2 regions of the Cupriavidus sp. 05L310 genome follow, and region 2 is predicted to be linked to the other one. Evidence: predicted binding sites of a transcription regulator. Region 2 holds the regulator's gene; the other holds the start of a gene.

Region 1 (14,946 bases), on a different contig from region 2:
CGCACCATGCGTTCCTTGTTGACGGCATAGCGGTCGGCGGTACAGTTCATCAGCATTTGCCACATCCACTGCAGCTGGAACAGCGAGCCGTCCGGGCGAATGGTGAGCGGCGCGTGCTCCTGGAACATCCATTTGATGGCTTTGAGCGGCACGCCAGGCGCTGCCCACGGCGACGCGTAACCCGGCGAGATCTGGCCGGCATTGGCAAAACTGGTGCCAAGCGCGGGCGCGGCCTCGCGGTCGATCACGGTGACATCATGGCCGGCACGGGCCAGGTACCAGGCGCTGGTCACGCCAATTACGCCACTGCCAAGAACGAGAACGCGCATAGTCGGGGGCTCACAACCAAGAAATAGTGTGGATAGAGTATTTATCTCTATACTATTGAAATATGTGCAGTCATAGTTGTCGTAATTTTTAAGGAAACAGGAAGAACTAATGAGAACAAGTCGTCAGCCCGTGCGCAGCCTGGACCGGCTGGACCGCAAGATCCTGGCCTTGCTCCAGGCGGACGGCCGCATGTCGATGAAAGAGCTGGCGGAAGCGGTTGGCCTGACCATCACGCCGTGCATCGAGCGGGTCAAGCGCATGGAGCGCGACGGCGTCATCATGGGCTACTACGCCCGCCTGAATCCCGTGCTCCTTGGCAGTGGCCTGCTGGTGTTCGTGGAGATTTCGCTTGGCAACAAGTCGGGCAATATGTTCGAGCAGTTCCGCCGCGAGGTGTTGCGTATTCCCGAGGTGCTGGAGTGTCACCTTGTATCGGGCGATTTCGATTATCTGATCAAGGCCCGCATCCGCGAGATCGGCGAGTATCGCCGGCTGCTGGGCGACATCCTGCTGCAGTTGCCCGGCGCCGCGCAGTCCAAGAGCTACGTGGTGATGGAGGAGATCAAGGAGACGCTGGCGATCGCGGTCGACGAGAAGGCACCGCACGCCTGAGACCCTGCCGGCATCTGTCTAGAACAATGACATCTGTGGCGTTGCACCGGCCCTTGAGAAATGTTCGGTAGTCAGGGGATGGCGTTCGGCGTTTAGCCCATGGCGCTGGCAGGCCAGCTTGAAACGCTTGCGCAGCAGTTCGGCAAAAATGCCGGTACCTGTCATGCGCGTGCCGAAGTTGGAGTCGTAGGCCTGGCCGCCCCGCATCTGCGCGATCAGGCTACGGACATGCCGGGCGCGCAGCGGATGGTAGGTGGCCAGCCACTCGGAAAACAGATCCGCTACCTCGCGCGGCAGCCGCAGCAGGATATAGGCGGCTGTCTTCGCGCCAGCGTTGGCGCCCGCCTCCAGGATGGACTCCATTTCCGGGTCGGTCAGGCTTGGGATGACGGGCGCCACCATCACGCCCACGGGAATCCCGGCCTCACTCAGCGACGCGATGGCTGCGATGCGACGTGCCGGTGCGCTCGCCCGCGGTTCCAGCGTGCGGGCTATCTCATTGTTGAGCGATGTGACCGACATATGGACCCGGACCAGGTTCCTGGCCGCCATGCGCTGGAGGATGTCGATGTCGCGCGTGACAACCCCCGACTTGGTCGTGATGGCCACCGGATGGTTGAACCGTTCCAGCACTTCCAGTATGCCCCGTGTGATGCGGAGTTTGCGCTCGATGGGCTGGTAAGGGTCGGTATTGGCGCCCAGCGCGATGACCGATGGCGTGTAGCCGCGGCTGCCTAGTTCGGCCTGGAGCAGCTCGGCGGCGTTCTCCTTCGCGTACAGGCGGGTTTCGAAGTCGAGGCCCGGCGAAAGTCCCAGATAGGCATGGCTGGGTCTGGCATAACAGTAGATGCAACCGTGCTCGCATCCTCGGTAAGGATTGATGGAAGCATGAAAGGGCAGGTCCGGCGACTGGTTGCGCGAGACGATGCGTTTCGCCTTCTCTGTGAAAACAATGGTCTGGATCTGGGGTATCTCTGGCTCATCGAGGGCTCGTGACTCATCGTCGACCCGTTCGCGGGTCCATGCATCGAAGCGGCTGACGTTGTTCGAGCGCGCCGCCCGGCCTTTGAGCGGGCTGGAGGAGGGAGGTCGGGTCGTCACGTTGGCAGTCCTGCGGCTACGATTGATACTGTATAAATATACAGTGCTCAACGGCTCGCCGGCAAGGAGTAAAGGGTGGATGTCCCTGGAAGCGGAAGATTTTGAGAATCGCGCACGACGTGGTCTGTGCGGGACGGCGGCTCGGCAATGGGTATTCCTGCTGCAGCACTTTGCAAAAACAGCCAGGTGTGTCTTGCGGTGCGGGAGCCAGGCCAGTCAGGCAGGCGGTGCTGCCTCGGGGCGGTCCCAGTAGGGCGGGGAGCCGAAGCGCGCCGCAAAGAAATCGGTAAAGGCGCGGGTTTTTGCCGGCACCTGCCGGCGGCTCGGGTAGACCGCCCAGATCGATACCGACGGCAGCACCGGATAATCGGGCAGCACGTTGACTAGCGCGCCACTGCGCAGGTAGGGGCCGACATCCCAGGTGGATTTGAGCGCGAGCCCCATGCCAGCCAGGATCGCATCCCGGATGACCTCGCCGTTGTCCGTGCGGAGATTGCCGCTGACGGCAATCGCGGTCTTGCCCAGCGCCGTGTCGAACTGCCAGGAGGCCTGGTCGCCAAGCACGATGCAATTGTGGTTGCGCAGATCCTCCGGGTGCCGTGGCGTGCCATGGGCGGCAAGGTAGGCGGGCGAGGCGCAAATGGCGCGATGGCTCGGGGCAAGCGGGCGGGCCACCAGCGATGAGTCGGGCAGGGCACCCATGCGCAGCGCCACGTCTACCCCGGCCTCCACTAGGCCGATCACCTGATCCGTCAGCCGCAGGTCCAGCGTCAGGCCGGGGTAGGCGGCAAGGAAGGCTGGGATGGCCGGAGAGACATGCTGGCGGCCGAAGGATGCGGGCACCGTGACGCGCAGTATTCCGTGTGGTGCTTCCGCCCCCCGGCCTACCGACTGCGCGGCCTGGTCGGCCGTGTCGAGCAATTGCCCGGCATGCTCAAGAAAGCGCTGTCCGTCTCCGGTCAGCGAAATGCGCCGCGTGGTCCGGTGCAGCAGCCGCGTGCCGAGCTTCTGTTCGAGTAGCGCCAGGCGGCTGCTGGCCGATGACGTGGACAGCCCGAGATCGCGCGCCGCCGCCGACAGGCTGCCCAGCGCCGCCGCGCGCACGAACACCGCGATATCCAGCAGGTCGAAGTGCATGGCGCCTGGGCCCCTGGGCCTTGGAAGTGCTAATTACTGCGAAAGGGCGCGAGCGGCTTCGACCTGGGATTCGAAGAAGGTCTGGAAACTGATGGCCAGGCCGGCCATCAGCAGGCCGGTTCCGATCAGCAGCGACAGGATGACCAGGATCACGACCGGCCAGCCAGACCGGGTCGGCTTGCCATGGGGATTGAAGCGGGCATCCCATCTATCGTCCGGGCGCAGGCCGTACACGATGGCTGCCAGGAAGGCGCTGATCACCGATGTGCCACCGGCGATGGCAAAGGTCCAGTCCAAGGCCGGCGTGCCGGCGCCAGTCTGTATCGAAATGACGCCGACGACCCCGGCCAGGGCCGCCAGCAGGTGAGCCCATGCAAACTTGTCGCGCAAACCACCCAGGTAGAAGCGATGCAAGCCCAAACTGCCGAACAGGAAGGCAAGCGCGACCGTGAGCAGTTTGGACTTGCCCGGAAGCGGCTTGACGAGTGCGGTGGCGGCTGGAACTTGGGTAGCGGCAGGCATGAGGCGGCAACTAGGTTGATGGCCGGCCAGGGGGCGGCCGGCGCAAGATCAGATCAATGCCAGTCAAGCTGGCACCGGCGCTCATTGTACGCTGGCCTCAGGCGCGGGCGCGGGAAGGCCGGGAGCGATGCGCGTCGGACGGCGAAGCATACGGGAGTTCCGTGCGCGGCACAGCCGGGAGGAGGGGGGTAGGGGAAAGGGAGGCGGATCCCGCCGTTTGGAGGGCAAACAGGCGGGGGAGGGAAATGCAGGTGTCAGGCGGACCTAACGGCCGCCGTCGCGTCCCCGCGCCTGCCAGCCGGGGCCGGTGCCGGGACCGCGCTGCTCGCCGCGCGCGTTGTCGCCTTGCGCGTTGCGATCGGGTGGGCGGCCGCGCTCGTCATCGCGCTCCTGGGGAGGCAAGGGGCGACCGTTAAGGCGGTCATCAGCGCGGGCTCGGGCTTCCATTCTTTCGATCTGGGCGCGCACATGGTCTTGCCGTTCGGCGCGTACGCTAGCCATCTCCCAGCCACCCTGGCCGCGCGCGTTACCATTGCCCGCGGTCCGGCCTTCGGGCCGGCTGTGTTGCCAAAACGCGACCTGCGCATGGCTGACAGCATTGAGGCCGAGCACTGAAACGGCCAACAGGATGCCAGCCACCGAGTCGCGCAGGAAGGTGCGGGGGAGCATGCGGAATCCCAGTATCCTGTCGCGCGGTGAGTTGTTCGAGATATGGGTTCATGGTACGCACGGGCCTTCGGGACGCATATGCAAAAGCCGTTACTGGTGTAACGGATTGTTTCGCCTCACCCGGTACGTTTCGCAGCTTGCCTGCGGGCAATGCGGGGAGTGGCGTTTCAACGCCTCACGGCGCGTAGCGGATACGGTAAATGGCGCCCGCCGTGTCGTCGCTGACAAGCAGCGAACCATCCGGGGCGACCAGGACATCGGCCGGCCTGCCCCAGGCTTTGCCGTCTTGCAGCCAGCCTTGCGCGAAGACTTCCTGGCGCACTGCCTGGCCACTCGCGTTCAGCACTACCCGGACAATGCGGTAGCCGACCTTCGTGCTACGGTTCCAGCTGCCGTGCTCGGCAATGAAAATATTGTTCCGGTATTCGGCGGGAAACTGTGAGCCGGTATAGAAGCGCATCCCGAGCGAGGCGACATGCGCGCCCAGCTTTGCGGCCGGCGGCTCGAACTCCGAGCAGTTGCGCTGCTTGCCGAACTCAGGGTCCGCGACGCTGCCGGCGTGGCAGTATGGATAGCCAAAATGCTGGCCGGCACGGGTCAGGCGGTTGAGTTCGTCGTCTGGCACGTCGTCTCCCAGTTGATCGCGCCCATTGTCCGTGAACCACAGCTGGCGCGTGACCGGGTGCCAGTCAAAGCCCACCGAATTGCGCACGCCCCTGGCTACTACCTGCAGGTCGGACCCGTCGGGCTTCATCTTCATGATATTGGCGTAGCGGTTTTCATCAGGCTTGCAGATATTGCAGGGTGCGCCAACCGGGACATAAAGATAGCCATCCGGACCAAAGGCGATGAACTTCCAGCCGTGGTGGGTTTCGGAAGGGAAGCGATCGCTCACCACGATCGGTTTTGGCGGGGTGTCGAGCCGGGCTTCGATGTCATCGAGCCGGACGATGCGCGAGACCGAGGACGCATAAAGGGCCCCGTCGCGGAAGGCCACGCCTACCGGCATGGTCAGGCCGGTGGCGATTGTCCTTGCCCTCGGGTCAGGCGCCAGCGCGTTGCTGATTGCATAGACCTTGCCCTGGCCAAGGCTACCGATAAAGAGGGTGCCAGCCGGTGACATGGTCATGCCCCGTGCTTCCGGCACATCCTGGCTCAGCATGTCGATGCGGAACCCCGGCGGCAGCTGGATCTGCTCCAGCGGCAGGGCCGTGCCCGCGCTTGCATTGGGGCTGAACCAGGCCGCCGCGGCGAAAGTGGCTGCAAGCAGGGCGCGGAAGGCGCGAATGTGAAGGTAGGAACGCACGGCAAGATCTCCTGTCGGGGTTTTCGCCACGATGCCTGTCGCCAGGTGTCGAGTCAATCGCTCTAAGTGTTTGTTTGGGCTCGGGATTTGGTCTATACTCTTGCGTTTCGTGTTCGAACATCAAGTTTTCTGAGGAATCAAACCATGGTCGTAATCCGTCTGGCTCGCGGTGGCAGCAAGAAGCGCCCCTTCTTCAATATCGTCGCTGCTGACTCGCGTAATCGTCGCGATGGCCGTTTCATCGAGCGTATTGGTTTCTACAATCCCCTGGCTTCGGCAAGCGAAGAAGGCCTGCGTCTGGTGCAAGACCGCCTGACGTACTGGACCGGCGTTGGCGCCCAGCTGTCGCCGACGGTTGCCCGTCTGGTCAAGCAGAACGCCGCCAAGGCTGTGGCCTGATTGTTGTGACGCGCGTTTCGCGACGCGTGGCAAACGACACGTGACAGAACGCAAGCAAGGCGTCCCGGCGCGGCGGCCGCTCAATGTGCCGCTCGAGCCCTCGGCCCGGCCCCAGGCCGGTGTGCAGGAAAAGGCGAGTTTCAAGCCGCAGGGCGTAGCTGGGTTTCCGGCTGCGCTGGCGTTTACCGATAAGCTGCCGGACGACCTGATCGAGGTCGGTTACATCAGCGCAGCTTATGGCATACGGGGCTGGATCAAGGTCCAGCCACACGCCGACGATGCGAGCGCGTTGTTGCATGCGCGCCGCTGGTGGCTGCTGAAAGCCCCGCCGACAGGCCTGGTGGGCGCGGCCGATGCCGTGGCATCGGAGGCATTGTGCGTGAAGGTCGTGCAATCCCGTGAGCATAGCGGTACCGTGGTGGCCCAGGCGAACGGCGTGTCCGACCGCGACCACTCGGAAGCGCTCAAGGGTCGCCGTGTCTGGATTCGTCGCGAGGATTTCCCCGCGCCGGATGAAAACGAATTTTACTGGGTCGATCTGATCGGCTGCGCCGTGTTCAATGAGCAGGGCGAGTCGCTGGGCGAAGTGTCCGGCCTGATCGACAACGGCGCGCACCAGATCCTGCAGGTAGCGCATACCTTGCCTGACGGCAAGGCAGGCGAGCGCCTGATCCCCTTTGTCGACGCATTCCTGCGCTCGGTCGATATTTCGGCCAGACGCGTGGTGGTCGACTGGGGCCTGGACTACTGAGCGGTCCGGCAACGGACGCTCGGCTGGCGGCGGCCGGGTGGGCAAGTATAGGGAGGGGCGGATGCAGTTCGATGTGATCACGCTATTTCCCGAGATGTTCCGTGCGCTGACCGACTGGGGTATCACCAGCCGGGCGGCCAAGCAGCAGCGTTATACGCTGCGCACCTGGAATCCGCGCGATTTCACCAGCGACAACTACCGTACGATCGATGATCGCCCGTACGGCGGCGGTCCTGGCATGGTAATGCTGGCCAAGCCACTGGAAGATGCGATCGGCGCGGCATGTTCGGCGCAACTGGCGGCGCAAGCCGCCACGGATGTGCCGGGCGAGCCGGTGAAGCCGCATGTGGTGCTGATGTCGCCGCAAGGCGCGCCCCTGACGCATCGGAAGGTGATGTCGCTGGCACAGCGTCCCGGCCTTGTGCTGCTTTGTGGCCGATACGAAGCCATCGACCAGCGATTGATCGAGCGGCGCGTGGATGAGGAAATCAGCCTCGGCGATTTCGTGCTGTCGGGTGGCGAGTTGCCGGCCATGGCCGTAATCGACGCGGTCGTCAGGCATTTGCCGGGCGTGCTGGGCGATGCCCAGTCGGCGGTTCAGGACAGCTTCGTCAATGGGCTGCTGGACTGTCCGCACTATACGCGGCCGGAAGAATACGAAGGTGTGCGGGTGCCCGAGATACTGCTCGGGGGCCATCATGCCGAGATCGAGAAGTGGCGGCGCCAGCAGGCGCTCGCGAATACTGCGAAGAAGCGCCCCGATCTGATCGAGGCAGCGCGCAGCCAAGGGTTGCTGAGCCGGGCCGACGAGAAATTCCTGTCGGCCTGGCTGGCGAAAGAAGGGCGGGAGTTCGCTCCCGCCAGGTGAAACCCCATCCTCTGCCGGGGCCCAGGCCATGCCTGGGGCATACAACGTCGGCATGATGGACAAGGAGAAAAAACGATGAACATCATCGAGCTGATCGAGAAAGACGAAATCGCGCGCCTGACCGCGAACAAGACCATCCCCGCATTCGCACCCGGCGACACCGTGATCGTCAGCGTGAACGTGGTGGAAGGTAGCCGCAAGCGCGTGCAGGCTTATGAAGGCGTGGTGATTGCCAAGCGCAATCGCGGCCTGAATTCGTCCTTCATCGTGCGCAAGATTTCGTCGGGTGAAGGCGTGGAACGTACGTTCCAGCTGTACTCGCCGCTGATCGCAGCGATCGAAGTGAAGCGCCGTGGCGACGTCCGCCGCGCGAAGCTGTACTACCTGCGTCAGCGTTCGGGCAAGTCCGCGCGGATCAAGGAAAAGCTGGCATACAAGTCGGCACCGGCCAAGGCTGCTGCTGCGGAGTAAGCCGCTGTCGCCACGATCGGTTCTGCCGGTCGTGGCTGCGCAAAAAGGGCACCTTCGGGTGCCCTTTTTGCGTCTGCGCACGGTATTTTGCTGCGGTGCATGAAGAACGGCTTGGCCGGCTTCTGTCATACTCACAACGATTATGCGTCCTGCCTTCGATCCCGAATCCCTCCCCATCGTCGCAACCGATACCCGGCATCCGCCGCTTGCGGATGCGCGCCTGCAGCCCGAGTTCATCCGCCACCGGCTGCAGTCGCCGCCGGCGTGGGCGCCCGAGCTGACTGACGAATCGCGTGCCTACGATCGCAGCCTCAAGCTGCGCGACGCGGCCGTGCTGGTGCCTCTGGTTGAGCGGGGCGACGGGCTGACCGTGCTGCTGACCGAACGCAATGCCAACCTGAGTTCGCACGCCGGGCAGATCAGTTTCCCGGGCGGCCGGCACGAAGCCTTTGATATCGACCGTGTTGCCACGGCGTTGCGTGAAACCGAAGAAGAAGTTGGGTTGGTGCGCGACTATGTGGAGGTGCTGGGCGCTCTGCCCGACTACATCACGGGCACCGGTTTCCATGTCAGCCCGGTGGTGGGCTTGGTGCGCGACGGTTTCACGCTGCGCCCCGATGCGCGCGAGGTCGCCGATGTCTTCGAGGTTCCCCTGGGGTTCCTGATGGACCCTTCCCATCACCAGCAGCGTCTGTTCCGCTGGGTGGACGGCGAGCGCCTGTTCTACGCCATGCCCTTCCCGCGCGAAGACGGCGGCCACCGCTTTATCTGGGGCGCCACCGCCGGCATGCTTCGCAACCTCTACCATCTGCTGGCTGCCTGATTGCCATCGGGCAGCCGTACAGGGAGCGATCTCAGGCCGCGGCAGCCTGGTCTTGGCCGATGCAGTGCGGGCAGCTCTTGCCCACCACATAGTGCGGGCTTTGCTGCTCCTCGGCGGTGACCACGGCGCGGCAGGCGAAGCACTGCTTCGGTCCGGCGGGCTCCAGGCTCGGGTTGAGCGCGGTGCGGTAATCGAAGACGAAGCAGTCGCCCTGATAGTGGCTGCCGCCCACTTCCTCGAAATACTTCAGGATACCGCCTTCGAGCTGGTAGACGTGCTCGATGCCGGCCTCCTGCATGTGGATGGCGGCTTTCTCGCAGCGGATGCCACCGGTGCAGAACGACACGATGGTCTTGCCCTCGAACTCCGCCTTGTGTGCCGCGATGGCCGGCGGGAAGTCGCTGAACTTGGCAATGTCGTAGTCGACCGCCTGCTCGAAGGTGCCGACCGCGACCTCGAATGCATTGCGTGTATCGAGCATCACCACCGGGCGGCCGGCGTCGTCATGGCCCTGGTCCAGCCAGCGCTTGAGCTCCACGGGCCGTACCGCAGGCGCGCGCCCTGCCTCGGGGCGGATCAGCGGCATTTTCATGGTGATGATTTCCTTCTTCTCGCGCACCAGCATGCGCTTGAAGGGCTGGTTCTCCGACAGGCTCTCCTTGGGCGCGATGTCGGCAAAACGCGGGTCGGCGTGGAGCCATCCCAGGAAGCCGTCTATGGCTTCGCGCACGCCGGCCAGGAACAGGTTGATGCCTTCCGGCGCGAGTAGGATGGTGCCCTTGAGCCCGTGGGCTTCGCAGCGCGCGCGCATTTCCGGGCGCAAAGCCGGGATATCGTCCAGCGTGACGAATTTGTAAGCGGAGATGTTTACGATCTGCATAGGTGGCGCACGCCCGGCCCGCGCATTGTGACCGCGCGGTAACTGCCTGATTGGAAAGGCGAAATTATAGCGCCTTGAAGGCCTCGTGCTGGTCTTTTCCGAGCGGCCGGGTTGGTCTTGCCGTGCGGTCCGTGGCGCAAAGAAGGCGGGCGAGGACATGCCGAGCCGGTACAATTACGCCCATGTCTGCACCTCGCTTCGTTCATCTCCGTCTCCATTCCGAATACTCCGTCGTCGATGGCATCGTGCGTCTTGAGGACGCCGTCGAGGCCGCCGCCGCCGATGGCATGGGCGCGCTCGCCCTGACCGACCTGGCCAACGCCTTCGGCCTGATCCGCTTCTACAAGGAAGCGCGCGGCGGCGGCGTCAAGCCCGTGGTCGGCGCCGACGTCTGGCTGACCAACGCCGACGATCGCGACAAGCCCACGCGGCTGCTGCTGCTGGTCCAGGACCGGCGCGGCTACCTCAACCTGTGCGTGCTGCTGTCGCGCGCATGGCTGTCGAACCAGTACCGCGGCCGCGCCGAGATCGATCCGGCCTGGTTTGACGAGGCCGGTGAAGAGGGCCTGCCGTTGGCCACTGGCATGATTGCTCTTTCCGGGGCCATGGGCGGTGATATCGGCGTGGCGCTGGCCAATGGCAATGAGGCGGTAGCGGCACAAGCCGCGGCGCACTGGGCCAAGGTCTTCCCGCAGCGTTTCTACATTGAACTGCAGCGTGCCGGCCAGCCCGGCACCGATGCCTATGTGCAGCAGGCGGTGCAGTTGGCGGCCAAAATGCGCCTGCCGGTGGTGGCAACGCATCCGGTGCAGTTCATGACCGCCGACGACTTCACCGCGCACGAGGCCCGCACCTGCATCGCCGAAGGCGAACTGCTGGCCAATCCGCGCCGCACGCGGCGCTTCACCACCGACCAGTATTTCAAGTCCCAGGACGAGATGTGCGCGCTGTTCGCCGACATCCCGTCCGCGCTGGAAAACGCGGTACAGATCGCGCGCCGCTGCAACCTCACGCTGGAACTGGGCAAGCCGCGCCTGCCGCTGTTCCCCACGCCCGACGGCATGTCGCTCGACGACTACCTCGTGCACCTGGCCAAGGAAGGCCTGGAAAAGCGCATGGCGGTGCTGTTCCCCGACGAGGCTGTGCGCGAGGCCAAGCGCCCCGAGTACTACGCCCGGCTGGAGTTCGAGACCGGCACCATCATCAAGATGGGCTTCCCAGGCTACTTCCTGATCGTGGCGGACTTTATCAACTGGGCCAAGAACAATGGCGTGCCGGTAGGGCCGGGGCGCGGCTCCGGCGCTGGCTCGCTGGTGGCCTATGCGCTCGGCATCACCGACCTGGACCCGCTCAAATACGCGCTGCTGTTCGAACGTTTCCTGAACCCGGAACGGGTTTCGATGCCCGACTTCGACATCGACTTCTGCCAGCACGGCCGTGATCGGGTGATCACTTACGTGAAGGAGAAGTACGGACACGCAGCCGTCTCGCAGATCGCGACTTTCGGCACCATGGCCGCAAAGGCCGCGGTGCGTGACGTGGGCCGCGTGCTTGACCTGGGCTACGGTTTCGTCGACGGCATCGCCAAGCTGATTCCGTTCAAGCCGGGCAAGCTCGTCACCATCGAGGAAGCCAAGAAGGAAGAGCCGCTCCTGACCGAGCGCGAGAAGAACGAAGAGGAAGTGCGCCAGTTGCTGGAGCTGGCGCAGCGCGTGGAAGGCATGACGCGCAACGTCGGCATGCACGCCGGCGGCGTGCTGATCGCGCCAGGCAAGCTGACCGATTTTTGCCCGCTCTATACCCAGGGCGCGCAGAACGACGGCATGAGCGGCGTGGTCAGCCAGTACGACAAGGACGACGTGGAAGCGGCAGGCCTGGTCAAGTTCGACTTCTTGGGCCTGACCACGCTGACCATCCTGGACTGGGCCGAACGCTATATCCGCCGGCTCGATCCGACCAGGGCGGACTGGAACTGCAGCCACATTCCGCTCGACGATGGCCCCGCCTTCGACATCCTCAAGACGGCCAACACGGTAGCCGTGTTCCAGCTGGAAAGCCGCGGCATGCAGGGCATGCTGAAGGACGCCAAGCCCGACCGCTTCGAGGACATCATCGCGCTGGTGGCGCTCTACCGCCCGGGCCCGATGGACCTGATTCCCAGCTTCTGCGCGCGCAAGCACGGCCGCGAGAAGGTGGAGTACCCGGACCCGCGCGTCGAGCCGGTGCTCAAGGAGACCTACGGCATCATGGTCTACCAGGAGCAGGTGATGCAGATGGCGCAGATCATCGGCGGCTACTCGCTGGGCGGCGCCGACTTGCTGCGCCGCGCCATGGGTAAGAAGAAGGCCGAGGAAATGGCCCAGCACCGCGAGCTGTTCCGCGCGGGCGCGGCCAAGAACGGCCTGACCGCCGAGAAGGCCGACGACACCTTCGACCTGATGGAGAAATTCGCGGGCTACGGCTTCAACAAGTCGCACGCGGCCGCCTATGCGCTGCTGGCCTATTACACGGCCTGGCTCAAGGCGCACCATCCGGCCGAATTCATGGCAGCCAATATGTCGCTCGCCATGGACGACACCGACAAGGTCAAGATCCTGCACGAGGATTGCAAGCTCAACCACCTCAAGGTGCTGCCGCCCGACGTCAACGCCAGCGAATACCGCTTCGCGCCGACCGATGCCAAGACGATCCGCTACGGCCTGGGCGGCATCAAGGGCTCGGGGCAGGGCGCCATCGAAGACATCCTGCGCGCTCGCGAGGAAAAGCCCTTCACCGACCTGTTCGACTTCTGCGAGCGCGTCGACCGCCGCCAGGTCAACCGCCGCACCATCGAGGCGCTGATCCGCGCCGGCGCCTTCGACAGCCTCAATGACAATCGCGGCCAGCTGCTTGCCTCCGTGTCGCTCGCGATGGAGGCCGCCGAGCAGAAGGCTGAGTCGGCCAACCAGGTCTCGCTGTTCGACCTGATGGCCGACGCCGGTGAATCGCACCGTCCCGAACTGGTCGACGAGCCGCGCTGGGCGCCCAAGCGCACGCTGCAGGAAGAAAAGCAGGCCCTGGGGTATTACTTCTCGGGGCACCTGTTCGATGCCTATCGTGACGAAGTCGGCCGCTTCCTCAAAGGCACGCTGGCCGGGCTGGAGAAGGAAGTACAGGGCAATGGCGGCGGCTATGGCCGCGATGTGCGCGGCAAGGTGATCGCCGGCGTCATTACCGGCATGCGTACCCAGATGACGCAGCGCGGCAAGATGCTGATCGTCTTGCTCGACGACGGCACCGGGCAGGTCGAGATGACCGTGTTCAACGAATTGTTCGACGCCAACCGCCATATGTTCCGCGAGGACGAGATGGTGATCGTGCAAGGCAACGCCCGCCATGACACCTTTACCGGCGGCGTGCGTTTCACCGCCGAATCGGTGATGGACCTGGTGGCGGCGCGCGCCAAGTACGCCGAAGCGGTCGGCCTGGCTTTCAATGGCAATGCCTCTACCGAGCTGTTGCGCGAACTGCTCACGCCCTACCTGGCGACGGTGGCCAACAGCCCTGGCTTGCCGGTGCGCATCAGCTATGCCACCACCGGTGCCCGCTGCGAGGCGGAGCTGGGCCGGCAATGGCTGGTTACGCCGTCCGAGGATGCGCTCGCGAGCTTCCGCTCGGCCTTGTCGGGCGAGAACGTTCGCATGCTGTACGGCTGACCCGGGCTGCCGGCAGGGCGGCAACGGCATTGCGCCGCCCTGATCGGTATTGCTGCCATCCCGTCATTCCATGGATCACACAAGCCCCGCATGGCTAAGCAACGCATCCTCTTTCACCTGACCCACTTCCTGCGCGGCGGCATCGAGACCTCGCTGGTGTCGCTGCTCGCCTCGCTGGATCGCGAACGCTTCGAGATAGGCCTGACCCTGACCTATCCGACCGAAGCACTGGAGACCCATTTCCGCGCGCTGTTGCCGCCCGACGTCAAGCTCCACATCCTCGCGCCGGAAGCCTGGCTGTCGCGTTGCCGGCAACTGAAGAAAGCGGGCAAGCTGGGCCCGCTTGGCAAGATCTACGAGGAAGTGCTGCTGCCGCCGCTGCGCAAGCCGCTGGTCAACCGGCGCTTTCGCGGCATCCTGCGCGACTATGACCTGGTGATCGACTACGACATGTCGCTGTCGCGGCTGACGGGGCGGTTGCCGGTGCCGATGATTGGCTACCAGCATTTCAGCGTGGCGCACCTTGAGCGCGAGAACCGCCGCAAGCTGCGCAAGCTGCGGCGCCAGTGCCGCGAGCACTATGACCGCATCGTCGTGCTCAATGACACCATGCTGGCGGATGCGCGGGCGCTGATTCCCGAGGCGGCCGGCAAGTTCATCCGCCTTTACAACGCCACCGATCTCGACCGCATTCGCGCGCTCGGCAAGGCACCGTTCAGCCCGCCGGCCCATCCCTACATCGTTTCGGTGGGGCGGCTGGAGGAGAGCCAGAAGGATTTCACCACGCTGCTGCGGGCCTACGCGGCGCTGGTCAGGGGCACGGGTTTGCGCGAGCGGCTGGTGCTGGTGGGCGACGGCGCTTCACGCGGCCGGCTTGAGGCGCTCGCGCGCGAGCTGGGTATCAGCGAGCGCGTCAGCTTTGCCGGCTTCCAGCCCAATCCCTATGCCTGGATCCACCATGCGCGGCTGATGGCATTCAGCTCCAAGATGGAGGGACTGCCGAATGTGCTGCTGGAAGGCATGGCGCTCGGCCAGTTCGTGGTGAGCACCGATTGCCCTGTGGGCCCGCGCGAGATCCTGGCCGAGGGCAAGGCCGGGCTGCTGACGCCGGTTGGCGATGTGCCCGCGCTGGCGGAGGCGATTCGCCGCGGGCTGGAGGACGAGCCGCTGCGTGCCCGGCTGCTGGCCTATGCGGCGGTCCATATCGAGCAGATGGGCTTTGGCCCGACCTCGGCAGCTTTCGGCGCTTGCGTCGACGATCTGCTGGGCGCTCCATGCACGGGGGCGGCAACCCCTACCGCGGCTGCTCCTGCCGCTTCTGCTGCTGCAGGTACCACAGCTTGATGTACTTGTAGTAGCTGGCCTGGCCGTTCATCAGCGCC
Region 2 (14,946 bases):
CGCAGGTGACGCCGGGAATCTGCGTGATCAGTTCATGGGCAATATCGCGCTGGCGGCGCAGGCGCCCGCCTTCGTTCACCAGGTCGTTGATGCTCTGGTAGCCGCCCAGCGCGGTCTGGATGGCCCACTGGCCGGGCACATTGGCGCACAGGCGCATCGAGGACAGCATGTTCAGCCCCTCGATATAGTCCAGGGCGGGCCGCTTGTCGCCCGACACCACCATCCAGCCGGACCGGTAGCCGCACGAGCGGTAGTTCTTCGACAAGCCGTTGAACGTGACGGTCAGCACATCGGTCGACAGCGAGGCGATCGAGGTGTGGGTATGGCCGTCGTACAGCACCTTGTCGTAGATCTCGTCCGCGAAGATGATCAGCCCATGCTCGCGCGCGATCGTCACGATGCTCTTGAGCAGTTCGTCCGAGTACAGCGCGCCGGTGGGGTTGTTGGGGTTGATGACGACGATCGCCTTGGTATTCGGCGTGATCTTGGCCCGGATATCGTCGAGATCGGGCATCCATTCATTGGCCTCGTCGCACACATAGTGCACCGGGGTGCCCCCCGAGAGGCTCACGGCGGCTGTCCAAAGCGGGTAGTCCGGCGCCGGCACCAGCACTTCGTCGCCGCTGTTGAGCAGCGCGTTCATCGACATCACGATCAGTTCCGAGGCGCCGTTGCCGACGTAGATATCGTCCAGGCCAACGCCCTCGATGTTCTTCTGCTGCGTGTAGTGCATGATCGCCTTGCGCGCGGCGAAGATGCCCTTGGAATCCGAGTAGGCTGCCGAGTTGGGCAGGTTGCGCATCATGTCCTGCTGGATCTCTTCCGGCGCGTCGAAGCCGAACACGGCCAGGTTGCCGATGTTCAGCTTGATGATCTTGTGGCCTTCCTCTTCCATCTGCTTGGCCTTCTCCAGCACCGGGCCGCGGATGTCATAGCAAACATTGTTGAGCTTATTGGATTTCTGGATCGGTTTCACGGCGATGTCGGCAGGAGGCAAGCGCCGCCGGCTGGCGGCGGCAATCTAGGGAATCTGGGTGGGAAAGGAGCGGCCCGTTGTGCGCATCCGCTGCGATGCAACGCAAAACGTGGCAGGCAGGAAGGCAAAAGCTATAATTTATCGGATTATGACAGACTTCGGCAGGGATTCTTGCATTGCAGCGTACGGCGCCGTCACCCGGCCCCCGCGACGGCAACCCCCTCCCGACCTGCCCCAAAATGCTCTCAACCCGCCTTGCGCGGCCCGGCCGGGTGCCGGACGGCCGCCCAAGGCAGCGCCCGATAAGGTTTGCCCTTGAAACTCCACGCTGACCAGCCCAATGCTCTCAATACGGTGACGTCCTACGGACCGGGCTATATCGACATCAATATGGTGCGCTACACGGAATCCGTGCTGGTCATGCCCGAGGGCGAGATCCGGCCCTGGCCGGTGCAGCGCTTCGAAGACCTGGAGCCGGCGCATTTCGAAGGCCTGCTGGCGCACTCGCCCGAGGTGGTGCTGCTTGGCACCGGCAACCGCCTGCGCTTCCCCCACCCCCGCCTGACCGCGTCCCTGGCGCGCCTGCATGTGGGCGTAGACGCGATGGATCTCCAGGCCGCCTGCCGCACCTACAATATCCTGATGGCTGAAGGCCGCAAGGTGGCGGCCATCCTGCTGCTGGAAGACCCGGCCTGAGTCCGCCGCGCCGCCTGCCGGGCGGTGCCGCAAGTTAAGTCCGCGCCACGCTTGAAGTTTCCGGGCCCGCCCCCATCTGCCGCCACCATGGTGGCAGCACTCATGCAGCCGCCCCCTTCCTGCCCCTCCCAGGAGCCATAAGAATGACAGTCAGTCTCAGCAAGCCCGTACCCGATTTCAGCGCGCCCGCCACCGGCGGCACGTTCAGCCTTGCCGACCAGCGCGGCAAAACCGTCGTCCTGTATTTCTATCCCAAGGACAACACGCCGGGTTGCACCACCGAAGCCATGAACTTCCGCGACCAGCATGACGATTTCGTCAAGGCCGGCACCGTGGTCTTCGGCATCTCGCGCGACAGCCTGAAGTCGCACGAGAACTTCAAGGCCAAGCTGGAACTGCCGTTTGAGCTGATCTCCGATGGCGATGAAGCCGTCTGCCATCTGTTCGATGTCATCAAGATGAAGAAAATGTATGGCAAGGAAGTGCGCGGCATCGAGCGCAGCACCTTTATCATCGACGGCAAGGGCATCCTGCGGCACGCCATGCGCGGCATCAAGGTCCCCAACCACGTCGACGAAGTCCTGCAGATCGTCCGCGCGCTCTGATTCGGGCGGTTGCCGGGCCATTCCCTGGCCCTGGCGGACGGCATGTTTAATGCGCCGCAGCAACACCCTCGCAAGTCGTCTCGGCCAGCGATTGCAAAACAGAAAACGTTCGGATACATTGACCTTTAATGAGTTCAGATTCCGGATGCCACGCTGCTTCATCGTCCCGGCCCAGGCGCTTCCTGCCACAGGCCGGTAGCGGACCTGCCGTGTCTCCGGTCCGAAAAAAAGCCGCCAAACCTGCCCCCCAGGTCTGGCGGCTTTTTTGTTTGTACTGCCCCCACGCACAGGACACGATCGGCAAGTCCGCGGCGCCAAGCGGCCGCGCCAGTGTCCTGCGCCGTTTTCCAGCCGTCTTCTCCCCCTGAAAGGAAAGCCAAGCATGCCGCTGCCGACCATGCCCGCCAAGCCTGCCCAATTGCTTGACCCGAGCGAATTCGCCCCGGTGACCAAGCTGACCAAGGCCAAATCAGCGTCGCAGGGTAAGAAACCTGTGCCGGCGCTGGAGCGTGTGGCCTTGCTGGAAACCGGAAATAGCCAAGCGGAAGGCGCGCCGGCCGTGGTGGCCCGCGCCAGCGGTTCGACGCGAGCGCGCACCAAGGAAGCGCCTCCGTCCTCGCTGAAGTCCGTACCGCCGCTGGCCGCCGTACCCTCGGCGCCCGCCAAGCCAGTACCGAGCACCACCAATCGCCGCGCACAAAAACACGTTGGTCCCAGCAAGCTGTTCGTGCTGGACACCAATGTGCTAATGCACGACCCGTCCTCGCTGTTCCGCTTCGAAGAGCACGACGTCTATCTGCCGATGATGACGCTCGAGGAGCTGGACAACCACAAGAAGGGCATGAGCGAAGTTGCCCGTAACGCGCGCACCGTCAGCCGCACGCTGGACGCGCTGGTGGGCGGCACCGACGGCGTGCTCGACGAGGGCTTGCCGCTGGCCAAGCTGGGCAACCGCGACGCGCAAGGCAAGCTGTTCCTGCAGACCAAGCTCAACGAGATCAAGCTGCCCGACGGCCTGCCGCAGGGCAAGGCCGACAACCAGATCCTGGGCGTGGTCAGCGCGTTGCAGCAGCAATTCCCGGAGCGCCAGGTCGTGCTGGTGTCGAAAGACATCAACATGCGCATCAAGGCGCGCGCCCTGGGCCTGCCCGCCGAGGATTACTTCAACGACCAGGTCCTCGAGGACAAGGACCTGCTCTACTCGGGCGTGATGCTGCTGCCCAACGACTTCTGGGCCAAGCATGGCAAGGGCGTGGAAAGCTGGCAGGACCCGAAGTCCGGCGCGATGTTCTATCGCCTGACGGGCCCGCTGGTGCCCTCCTTCCTGGTCAACCAGTTCGTCTACATGGAGCCCAGCGACGGCAGCCTGCCGCTGTACGCCCAGGTCAAGGAAATCAACGGCAAGACAGCGCTGCTGCAGACGCTCAAGGATTACACGCACCACAAGAACAATGTGTGGAGCGTGACCGCGCGCAACCGCGAGCAGAACTTCGCACTCAACCTGCTGATGCATCCGGAGATCGACTTCGTCACGCTGCTGGGCCAGGCCGGTACCGGCAAGACCTTGCTGGCGCTGGCCGCGGGCCTGGAGCAGGTGCTCGACCAGAAGCTGTACAACGAGATCATCGTCACCCGCGCCACCGTGCCGGTCGGCGAGGACATCGGCTTCCTGCCGGGCACCGAGGAAGAAAAGATGCAGCCCTGGATGGGCGCCTTCGACGACAACCTGGAAGTGCTGCAAAAGAGCGACGACAGTGCCGGCGAGTGGGGCCGCGCCGCCACCCAGGAACTGATCCGCTCGCGCATCAAGGTCAAGAGCATGAACTTCATGCGCGGACGCACCTTCGTCAACAAGTTCGTCATCATCGATGAGGCGCAGAACCTGACGCCAAAGCAGATGAAGACGCTGGTAACGCGTGCCGGCCCCGGCACCAAGATCATCTGCCTGGGCAATATCGCGCAGATCGACACGCCTTACCTGACCGAAGGCTCGTCCGGTCTCACTTACGTGGTAGACCGGTTCAAGGGGTGGAGCCACAGTGGCCATGTCACGCTGGCGCGCGGCGAACGCTCGCGCCTGGCCGATCATGCCGCGGACGTCCTGTAAAGGCCACCGACCGGAAGCCCATGTAGGACCATACCCGGCAGATTTGTCTGCCGGCTTGGCCTAGCATCAAAGCATCCGGAGCGCCCGCCATATCGGCACCTCGCGTGCCGGCGAATGGCGGGCGCTTTTTTTGCCCCCTCCGGCTTGTTGAATCGATGGAGACATTGATGGACAACCACCTGCACCACCATCTGGCTTGCGCCCGCAAGTACATGCCCCTACAGCTATCACGACCATTGCGGCCATTGCGGCCATTGCGCCTGGCACTCGCCGGCAGCATCGTGATTGCCGCATTTTCATGGCTATCGGCTCCCGCGCTGGCTGCCGACGAAATGGTGATCCGCACCATGGGCCCGGTCAGCTATGTTTGCGGCGGTATCGCCGCGGACGAACAGCAACAACTGGCCGCGCAACAAAAGAACTTCAATATGGGCGTCCTGTTCACCCAGGGCGAGCGCGGCGAATATGTCGCCGATGTGGCCGTACGCATGACGCGAGAAGGCCACGAAGTGGCCAGCTTCACGGCATCGGGCCCGAAGTGCCTGATAAAGGCCCCGCAAGGCAGCTACAATATCGAAGCGACTTATAAGGGTCAGGCCAAGTCGATAACCGTCAGTACTGGCACATACAACGCACAGTTGCGCTGGTAGGCCCACGGGCGGCAGCTTCGCTGCCTGCCCGCCACTGGCGCGGCACCTGACCCGGGACCGGACCGAGAAGGATGCCACCGCGCCAGATAGCCCATACCGGAAGACCCGCGCCTTTGCTGGCCGGCGTCTTCGACAGCGCCCGCCTGCCCGCGCTTTGCACCGCTGCGCTGCTGCTTGCCGCCTGCGCCTCTGCTCCGCCGACGCGGCCCGGCGCCCAGTCCCGGGCATCGGCCCCGCCCATGGTCGATCCCAGCGCCGGGCTCGAAGAAGTGTCCATCCAGGCCATGTCCCTGGTTGGCACGCCCTATCGCTACGGCGGCAATACGCCTGACTCCGGCTTCGACTGCAGCGGCCTGGTGCGCTATGTCGTGCTGCGCGCCGCCAACGTCAACTTGCCGCGCACCACCGAAGCCATGGGCGATCGCGGAGTCGCGCTGGAGCGCAGCCAGGTGGCATCGGGCGACCTGGTTTTCTTCAATACCACGGGCCGCGCCAATTCGCATGTCGGCATCTATGTCGGGCAGAACCGCTTTGTCCATGCACCCTCCACCGGCGGCACGGTGCGCCTTGAGGACATGAGCAAATCCTATTGGGCCTCCCGCTACAACGGTGCCCGACGGGTCGCGACAGGGTTTACGCCGCCGCCGGCTGCCTCACCGGCGCCGCAGCCATCGGTTGTGCCGCCGGTGCCGGTGGACGACGACCCCATCGCCGCATTCGCCAATCGCTGACGGCATACGCTCTCCCGCACCGCAACAAACAAAAAGCCAGGCATTGCGCCTGGCTTTTTGCATTCTTGTCGAAGAGGTGTCCGATCGCTCAGAGCACGTGCCGGCCGATCCACCACGCGATGGCTGCCATGAAGGCAGAAGCCGGAATGGTCAGCACCCAGGCCCAGACGATGTTGCCCGCCACGCCCCAGCGCACCGCCGACATCTTCTGCACCGAACCCACGCCGACGATGGCGCCCGTGATGGTGTGCGTGGTCGACACCGGCACGCCCAGCGCCGAAGCGATGAACAGCGTGATCGCGCCACCGGTCTCCGCGCAAAAGCCGCCTACCGGCTTGAGCTTGGTAATCTTCTGGCCCATGGTACGCACGATGCGCCAGCCACCGAACATGGTACCCATGCCGATCGCCACGTAGCAGGAAACGATGACCCAGACCGGCGGCTCCGCGCCGCCCTGCGCCACGTGACCGCTGGCGATCAGCAACATCCAGATGATGCCGATGGTCTTTTGCGCGTCATTGCCTCCGTGGCCCAGGCTGTAGAGCGAGGCCGAGATCAGCTGCAGCCTGCGGAACCAGCGGTCCACCCGCGACGGCGGCGTGCGAAAGAACGTCCAGGCCACGATCACCATCATCAGCGAACCGAGCAGGAAACCCAGCAGCGGTGAGATCACGATAAAGGCCACGGTCTTGAGCAAGCCACCACCAACCAGCGCACCGGTGCCGCTCTTGGCCACCGCGGCGCCAACCAGGCCGCCGATCAGCGCGTGCGAGGACGACGAGGGAATGCCGTAGTACCAGGTGATCAGGTTCCAGGCAATGGCACCCATCAGGGCGCCGAAGATGACATAGTGATCGACAATATTGACGTCGATCGTGCCGGTTCCCACCGTGGCCGCCACCTTGAGGTGGAAGATAAAGATAGCCACCACGTTGCACATGGCGGCCATCGCCACCGCATGGTGCGGCTTGAGCACGCCCGTCGACACCACCGTGGCAATCGAGTTGGCGGCATCGTGGAAGCCGTTCATGAAATCGAACAGCAAGGCGAGCGCCACCAGCAGGGCGATCACCCACAAGCTCATTTGTATGGTCTGCATTCCGATGTGTGCCTCAGGCGTTTTCCAGGACGATGCCTTCGATGATGTTGGCAACGTCCTCGCACTTGTCGGTGATGGTTTCCAGTTGCTCGTAGATGGCCTTCAGCTTGATCAGGCGCTTGACGTCCGTCTCGTCGCGGAACAGCTTGGACATCGCCGCGCGCATTACGCGATCGGCCTCGGACTCGAGCTGGTCGATCTGCTGTGCCGTCTTCAGGATCGCGCTGGCATTGCTCATGTCTTCAAGCAGGCCGACCGCGATCTTGACCTGGTCGCAGCACTGCACGCAGATGGCGGCGAGCTTGCGCGCCTCGTCCGTCAGGCTGGTCACGTCGTACAGCGAGATGGTTTCCGCCACGTCTTCCATCAGGTCGAGGATATCGTCCATGGTGGTGATGAGCTTGTGAATCTCGTCGCGGTCCAGCGGCGTGATGAAGGTCTTGTGCAGCAGGTCGATCGTGTCGTGCGTAATGCGATCAGCCTTCTTTTCAGTGGCCTGCACGCGGCGCGCATGCGCCTCGGCATTGGGCAGATCGTTGACCAGCACCTCCAGCTCGCGGGCGGCGGTCACCGCGCAATCGGCATGCTGGTTGAAGTATTCGAAGAACTTGCCCTCGGTGGGCATGAATCGGCCGAACATGGAATGTTCCTTGTCGAAGCGCGGGGGCGCCGCGGGTTATTGCTGAATGAGGCAGGTACGCATTGCATGACAGCCGCCCTGGGGCGGCTGTCATCAAAACGCAATATTTTACAGGGTTGTGGAGCGAAGCCGGAGGACTTTGACAAGCGGCATGGACAATCCACCATCGCAGCCGAGCCACGATGCCCGGCAAGCCGCGCCAGGACAGGCTTCAGGTATCGTTATCGAAGAAAGCGGGGCCGCCGCTGAAGTTGTCAAACTTCGTGAATTGACCCAAGAAAGTCAGGCGCACGGTCCCGATGGGGCCGTTACGCTGTTTACCGATAATAATTTCGGCCGTGCCCTTGTCCTGCGAATCCGGGTTGTAGACCTCATCACGGTAAATAAACAGGATCACGTCGGCATCCTGTTCGATAGCGCCGGATTCACGCAAGTCGGACATCACCGGGCGCTTGTTGGGCCGCTGCTCAAGGCTTCGGTTCAGCTGCGAGAGCGCGATCACCGGACAGTTGAGTTCCTTGGCCAGCCCCTTGAGCGAACGCGAGATTTCCGAGATTTCGGTCGCGCGGTTTTCACCGCCGCCCGAACCCGACATCAACTGCAAATAGTCGATGATGATCAGGCCAAGCTGGCCGCACTGGCGCGCCAGCCGCCGCGAGCGGGCCCGCAGTTCCATCGAGCTCAGCGCCGGGGTTTCGTCGATGAACAACTGGGCATCGTTCATGCGCTGGATGGCATGTGTAAGCCGTGGCCAGTCCTCGTCGAGCAGGCGGCCGGTACGCAGGCGGTGCTGGTCCAGGCGGCCGACCGAGCCAAGCATACGCATGGCCAGCTGTGTGCCGGCCATTTCCATCGAGAACACCGCCACGGGCAGGCCCTGCTCCACCGCCACGTGCTCGCCGATATTCAGCGAGAAGGCGGTCTTACCCATCGAGGGGCGCCCGGCAACGATGATCAGGTCGCCCGCCTGCATGCCGCTGGTCATGCGGTCCAGATCGATGAATCCCGTCGGCACGCCCGTCACGTCGGTACTCGAGTCACGGTGGTACAACTCGTCGATGCGCTCCACCACCTGCGTCAGCAGCGGCTGGATCTCCTGGAAGCCCTTCTGCCCGCGCGAGCCCTCCTCGGCAATGGCGAACACCTTCGATTCGGCTTCGTCGAGCAGTTCCCGCACTTCGCGCCCCTTGGGGGCGAAGGCCGCACTGGCGATATCGTCGGCCGCGGTGACCAGCTTGCGCAGCACCGAACGCTCGCGCACGATTTCCGCATAGCGGCGGATATTGGCAGCACTAGGTGTGTTCTGCGCCAGCGAATTCAGATAGGCCAGCCCGCCCACCTCCTCCGCCTTGCCAGCGACCTGAAGCGTCTCGTAGACAGTGATGACGTCGGCGGGCTTGGTGGCGGCGATCAACCGGGAGATGCTCTGGAAGATCATCCGGTGATCGAAGCGGTAGAAGTCCGCTTCGGACAGGAAATCGGCGATACGGTCCCAGGCGGCATTGTCCAGCAGCAAGCCACCCAGCACCGATTGCTCGGCCTCGATGGAGTGCGGTGGAACCTTGAGATTATCTAGTTGGGGGTCTGCGACGGGCGCGTTCATGGGAAGGGATTATAACGGTCGCCGCCAGACAGCCGGGGGAGAATTCGCAGCCGGTTGTTACCGCGTCCGGCCAAGTGACGGCGGGACAACCAGCCCTGTGGCAATGATGCAAACGAGGGTAGCGGCCAAACAAAAAGGCAGGAGCAAAACGCTCCTGCCTTTTTGTTTGGTCAAGCCCGATACCGGCAACCGGCCCTGCCAGCCCAACAGGCAAGCGGGACCGGTAGCGAGATCAGTGCTTAGACGTGTTCGCCCAGGACGGAAACCGTCACGTCGACCAGCACGTCGGTATGCAGCGAAACGCTGACCGGATGGTCGCCGACGATCTTCAGCGGGCCATTCGGCAGGCGCACTTGCGCCTTCTCAACCTTGAAGCCTTGACCAGCCAGCGCTTCGGCGATGTCGGCGTTGGTGACGGAACCGAACAGGCGGCCGTCCACACCCGACTTCTGGGTGATTTGCACGGTCAGGCCGTTCAGCTTTTCGCCTTCGCCCTGGGCCGCGGCCAGCTTCTCGGCAGCTGCCTTTTCCAGTTCAGCGCGCTTGACTTCGAACTCGCTGATAGCGGTCTGGGTAGCACGGCGGGCCTTCTTGTTCGGGATCAGGAAGTTACGGGCATAGCCGTCCTTCACGCGAACGATGTCACCCAGGTTGCCCAGATTGATGACTTTCTCAAGCAGAATAATTTGCATCGTGTTTTCTCCTTAACGGACCTAGGGCCGATCAGTTCTTGTGCAGGTCGGTGTAAGGCATCAGCGCGAGGAAACGCGCGCGCTTGATAGCCGTATCGAGCTGACGCTGATAGTGCGCCTTGGTGCCGGTCAGGCGGGCGGGGGTAATCTTGCCGTTGTCGCCGATGAAATCCTTCAGGGTGTCCAGATCCTTGTAGTCGATCTGTTCCACGCCAGCCACGGTGAAGCGGCAGAAGCGCTTGCGCTTGAACAGCGGGTTTTGCTGCTGGAAGCGCTTCTTGTTCTTGTTGTCACGTTTGACGAATGCCATGATTCAATCCTTTTCGAATGCTTTACATCCAGTGATGTGAAAGACGAGAGCCTTGCTGTTGCGGTGCTTGCGGGCCAGGAATCCTTCGCAGTCGAGCATCGCGCCGAGCGGAGTCCGCTCAAGCCGCTGGCCGATCTGACCGATTCCCATGGCGGCGATGGCGAATTCCACCTGCCTGGGCGTTTGCGCCTCGACCGTCTCGCCCGCGTACTGCAAGATGCAGTTGACAACGGGGACCCCGGCCGGGGTGTAACGCAAGGCATCGCGTTCCGCGAGCGTTGCGCAGAGCCTTAGCTGGTTCAACGCACTCTCCCGCACCGATGCCCGCACTTGCCGCCGCGGCGTTCAACGCCCACGGCAACCACAACAGTCCGCACTTAGGCGGCCTGGACTTCGCTGGTCTGTTGCGCGGCCTTGCGGGCTTCTTCGCGCTGCACTTCCTTCATCATCGGGGACGGTGCGGTTTCGGCCTTCTTGGTCTGAACGATGAGGTGGCGCAGCACCGCGTCGTTGAACTTGAACGCGTGTTCGAGTTCAGCCAGGGTTTCCTTGCCGCATTCGATGTTCAGGCAAACGTAGTGAGCCTTGGCCAGCTTCTGGATCATGTAGGCCATCTGACGGCGGCCCCAGTCTTCCACACGGTGGATCTGGCCTTCCTGCGACGTGACCAGCGTCTTGTAACGCTCGATCATGGCCGGAACTTGTTCGCTCTGGTCCGGATGGACGATAAATACGATTTCGTAATGACGCATTGACGCTCCTTTTGGATAAGCCGCCCGGGCGCCATGTCCGGTGCAGCAAGGTTGGATAGCCTTAAAGTATAGCGTGCTTTTGCCTTTTGGAGCAAGCCGCCTTAGTTTTCGGCGAAGAGCGCCTGCAACGCAGCGGGATCCGCAGCCAGTCCGGGCGTTGTCGCCAGGGCCAGCATCAGGAGCACGCGCGCCTTATATGGATTGAGATCGCCTGCAGAAACGAAGGCACCTGAAGCCGGTCGTGGAGGTGCCGGCATTGCCACATGCCCTGCCCCGGTGCGCGAGCTACGCACCACGGCCACTCCCGCCCCGGCCGCGTCCACCAGCGCATCGACCAGCGACTGGTGAACCGACCCGTTGCCTGCGGCCGCCACGACCAGCCCCGCCACACCTGCCTGCGCCAAAGCATCCACCACCAACCGGCCGGGCTCCGCGTAACTAGCAATAATCTCCACCTGCGGCCACTTGCACGGCACGGCCCAGGCCCGGTCCGGCAACAGCCGGGGCGCACGGACAAATCGCACGAGGTCGTCCTGCACGAACCCGATCGGGCCAGCCAGCGGCGACACAAAAGCGTTGACCGCTGACGTATGTCCCTTCACCACATCCCGCCCGGCATGGATTTCCTGATTAATCACCAGTAGCACGCCCTTGCCCGCCGCCCCGGCGCTGGCAGCCACCCGTACCGCGTCCAGCAGGTTCAAGGGACCATCGGCCGACAGGGAGGTCGAAGGCCGCATCGCCGCCGTCAGCACCACCGGCACCGTGCCCACCCATGCCAGATGCAGCAGCATTGCCGTCTCCTCCAGCGTATCGGTGCCATGGGTAATCACAATGCCCGCCACATCGGCCTGCGCAGACCAGAACGCAACGCGTTCAACCAACCGGGCCCAGAGGACGAACGACATGTCCTTGCTATCCACCTGCGCCACCTGCTCCGCCTCGACGCGGGCCACGGCACCGAGCGCCGGCACAGCATCAAGCAGCGCCGTCACAGGCACCGTGGCCGCCTGGTACTTCGCGCTGCTGGCAGCACTGGATGAAGAACCGGCAATGGTGCCACCGGTAGCAAGCACGACGACACGAGGCAGGAGGGACATGGCGAGATAGAGATCGAAAGCCAGAAAGGTTAAGCAGCGAGCGAAAAATTAGGCTGCAAGTGCCGCGAATTGTAACGCCCAGGCTCACGCCGCACGGCGCGGCGAGCCTCGCCTGACGCACCTGTCGATGCGCAAACTCCCAAAATTCCGCTTGCACTTCACTCGATACTGTATAAAATCACAGCATACTGTTTAAACATACAGTGCTTTCCAACACGGCGACCATGGCGACCCTGACACCGCGACAGCAGCAGATTTTCGATCTGATTCGCAGCAGCCTCCAGCACACGGGCTTTCCGCCCACACGCGCCGAGATCGCCGCCAAGTTCGGCTTCTCATCGCCCAATGCTGCCGAGGAACACCTGAGGGCTCTGGCCCGCAAGGGCGTAATCGAACTCACCCCCGGCGCCTCGCGCGGCATCCGGCTCAAGGTTTCGCGCAGCGACTCAGAACTACCAGACCAATTCTCGCTGCCAATGGCCGGCGTGATGCAACTGACGCTGCCCCTGGTCGGGCGCGTCGCGGCCGGTAGCCCGATCCTTGCCGCAGAACACATCGATCGCCAATACCAGGTCGACGCTTCGGTGTTCGACGTGCAACCTGACTACCTGCTCCGGGTACGTGGCCTGAGCATGCGGGACGCCGGCATCCTCGATGGCGATCTGCTTGCGGTCAAGCGTGCCAGCGAGGCCCCGAACGGCAAGATCGTCGTTGCGCGACTGGGAGACGACGTCACCGTCAAACGCCTCAACCGCCGCGGCGACTCGATCGAACTCATTGCCGAGAATCCCGATTTCCCCAGCATCATCGTGCGCCCCGGCCGCGAAGAATTCTCTCTGGAAGGTATCGCCGTCGGCTTGATCCGACCCAGCGGCTTCTGACGAGTGCGGCTGAGGCGGGCAAGCCCGTATCACGCCGACGCCCGATTGTGCCAACGCCGCCCGCTAGTCGGGCACCGCTAACTGTTGTTGCAAGTCACCAGGTGTAGCCATGCTGCCAGCCAACCGCCTCTCCGCCCGCCGCCCCGTCAAGCCCGTACCATTCCGCCAATCCAAAGGCGTGCGTATCTACCAGGGTGCGCAACGACGCACCATGGTGGGCAGCATGGCAGCCATCTGCCGCATGCTTGAGCTGGAGGAGTCGGCCAAGCTTTCATAGGTGGGTTACGGCAGCACTCACTTGCGCGCGTCGCGGTAACCGACCTAACCGGCTGAAATCGCATAAGGCAGCGCAGAGAAAAAATTTGTGCAGAGTGCTAGCCATCCGCCTTTTGGTATTGTATGATCTTGTTCTTCGTTGCTCAGCAGCCAGCTGAGCAACCTCTACGGTGGCTGTAGCTCAGTTGGTAGAGTCCAGGATTGTGATTCCTGTCGTCGTGGGTTCGAGTCCCATCAGCCACCCCAAGAATTTGCCCTGCAAAACAGCGCCTTAACCAAGGCGCTGTTTTCATTTGTGCATCCCAAAGCCGGGTTCCATTCCCGCCATCCTCCCACGGTGGGAATACTTGCAACCGCCGGTGTCAGCACCACCGGCTCGATCTAGCCTGCTTCAGCATACCCCTCCCCCGTTTCTTCCACGCAGCGACCTCTCCCATCCCTTAGCTAGTCCGCAAGAGGGAATCCAAATTCGCCGCGCTCCAGATCTCGTTCAAATGCGACTGTCCACGAAATGCCGGTAGCTGCGGGATAGACTTGGACGTCTCCGCCCACTCGGGCGACAGTGATTTTCCGGGGGATATGACTCGCCCCGCTGCCTCGCGAAATGCCCTCTTCCTCGCTCACCTCGAAGTCTTCTCGAACAAATCCATGCCGCGCGCAGGCGGATTCAAAGTCGCCGCGTTCATTCACGGGCAATTCGTGGAACAGCTTTTGAACCATGGCTATCTCCCAGAGCCTGGCAAAATCCTAGCATGACGGCAAACCAGCGCGCATAGCCAGAAGCGCCAGGCATGAGCCTCATCGAGCGAATGAGAGTGCGGAATCAAAGTTCTACGAGGTGCCTAGATGCTCAGCGCCAGGAGCATCTCACACGATGGCGATTGCACAAGCGAACCTTGACCAAGCGATTTTGGACTCCGCTGAACATTATCGCCGGGCGATTGCCAACGCTTAACAGGCGCGTCTCCTGACTATCACGGCTACACCTGGGCCGACCGATAGCGGGGGGATCGTCAGCCACCGCAGGTCCGTTGAGTACCGCAGTAAGGCGCCTGGCAAAGCATCGTGCGACAGGTTCACAGTAAAAATCAGCCATCTCAAAAGCAAATCAGATCGAACTGCTCTTGCCTGGATCGCATACCCACTAGGTATGGCAGTTCGTCATCCAGCCATTCGATGGGCAAACTCGAATGGATGCGCTGCCCCTCCTGACGCAATTCGCGAGTTGGCTCCACTGCCACGACGCGACGCCCAAGCCGCGCAACAGGAATGACGCGACAAGCATTGATTTTAGATATTTCCCCTACGGCCGAGGAAGCGAACGGTTCTCGCTCGATTTTAGCCTGCAAGCTAACAGCCCACTGAAGGCGAACCGCCAGGATCGCCCCCAAATAGAGTGGGTATGGGATCAATCGCCGTCTTTCCATATGGCAATATCTTGCCATGCGGCCTTGATCACCTGAAGGGCCTCTCCTACTCAGCACCGACATGGGAGCTTGAAATATGGCCGGCACCAGCCTGCTTTTGTTGATCGACGACATCACCTCGATCCTTGACGATGTGGCAACCATGAGCAAGGTGGCTGCCAGGAAGACCGCTGGTGTCCTGGGCGACGATCTTGCCCTCAATGCGCAACAGGTCAGCGGCGTGAAAGCCGATCGCGAGTTGCCGGTTGTGTGGTCGGTTGCGGTGGGTTCTTTGCGCAACAAGGCGATTCTGGTACCGGCTGCGCTCGCAATCAGTGCTGCGACCCCTTGGGCGATCGTGCCACTGCTGATGGTGGGCGGCGCGTTCCTTTGCTACGAAGGATTTGAAAAGATCGCGCACC

Evidence for each region. The regulator LexA, encoded in region 2, represses DNA repair genes until DNA is damaged. The targets are predictions, from matches to a motif close to ACTGTATNNNNATACAGT.
Region 1: a site for LexA is predicted at 2,071-2,088, ahead of AC1DS6_RS09010 (PA0069 family radical SAM protein). Genes of this name have one in related genera too.

The regions. Positions count from the first base shown of each region.
Region 1 is NZ_JBFTOX010000009.1:162,030-176,975, reverse strand. It holds gene AC1DS6_RS09020 (D-amino acid dehydrogenase) at 1-329, opposite strand, end outside; gene AC1DS6_RS09015 (Lrp/AsnC ligand binding domain-containing protein) at 439-942, shown strand; gene AC1DS6_RS09010 (PA0069 family radical SAM protein) at 961-2,043, opposite strand; gene AC1DS6_RS09005 (LysR family transcriptional regulator) at 2,260-3,180, opposite strand; gene AC1DS6_RS09000 (NINE protein) at 3,214-3,702, opposite strand; gene AC1DS6_RS08995 (hypothetical protein) at 3,967-4,371, opposite strand; gene AC1DS6_RS08990 (PQQ-dependent sugar dehydrogenase) at 4,547-5,677, opposite strand; gene rpsP (30S ribosomal protein S16) at 5,822-6,076, shown strand; gene rimM (ribosome maturation factor RimM) at 6,198-6,827, shown strand; gene trmD (tRNA (guanosine(37)-N1)-methyltransferase TrmD) at 6,889-7,695, shown strand; gene rplS (50S ribosomal protein L19) at 7,771-8,166, shown strand; gene AC1DS6_RS08965 (NUDIX hydrolase) at 8,309-8,989, shown strand; gene AC1DS6_RS08960 (sulfurtransferase) at 9,021-9,869, opposite strand; gene dnaE (DNA polymerase III subunit alpha) at 10,052-13,564, shown strand; gene AC1DS6_RS08950 (glycosyltransferase) at 13,655-14,908, shown strand; gene AC1DS6_RS08945 (glycosyltransferase family 2 protein) at 14,859-14,946, opposite strand, start outside.
Region 2 is NZ_JBFTOX010000067.1:39,949-54,894, forward strand. It holds gene AC1DS6_RS35480 (pyridoxal phosphate-dependent aminotransferase) at 1-976, opposite strand, end outside; gene AC1DS6_RS35485 (Mth938-like domain-containing protein) at 1,292-1,672, shown strand; gene AC1DS6_RS35490 (peroxiredoxin) at 1,816-2,277, shown strand; gene AC1DS6_RS35495 (PhoH family protein) at 2,660-4,384, shown strand; gene AC1DS6_RS35500 (hypothetical protein) at 4,597-5,034, shown strand; gene AC1DS6_RS35505 (C40 family peptidase) at 5,106-5,765, shown strand; gene AC1DS6_RS35510 (inorganic phosphate transporter) at 5,854-6,864, opposite strand; gene AC1DS6_RS35515 (DUF47 domain-containing protein) at 6,878-7,504, opposite strand; gene AC1DS6_RS35520 (replicative DNA helicase) at 7,716-9,107, opposite strand; gene rplI (50S ribosomal protein L9) at 9,347-9,799, opposite strand; gene rpsR (30S ribosomal protein S18) at 9,831-10,109, opposite strand; gene priB (primosomal replication protein N) at 10,113-10,412, opposite strand; gene rpsF (30S ribosomal protein S6) at 10,487-10,861, opposite strand; gene AC1DS6_RS35545 (asparaginase) at 10,963-11,961, opposite strand; gene lexA (transcriptional repressor LexA) at 12,186-12,842, shown strand; gene AC1DS6_RS35555 (hypothetical protein) at 12,952-13,119, shown strand; tRNA gene AC1DS6_RS35560 (tRNA-His) at 13,289-13,364, shown strand; gene AC1DS6_RS35565 (hypothetical protein) at 13,563-13,838, opposite strand; gene AC1DS6_RS35570 (DUF808 domain-containing protein) at 14,622-14,946, shown strand, end outside.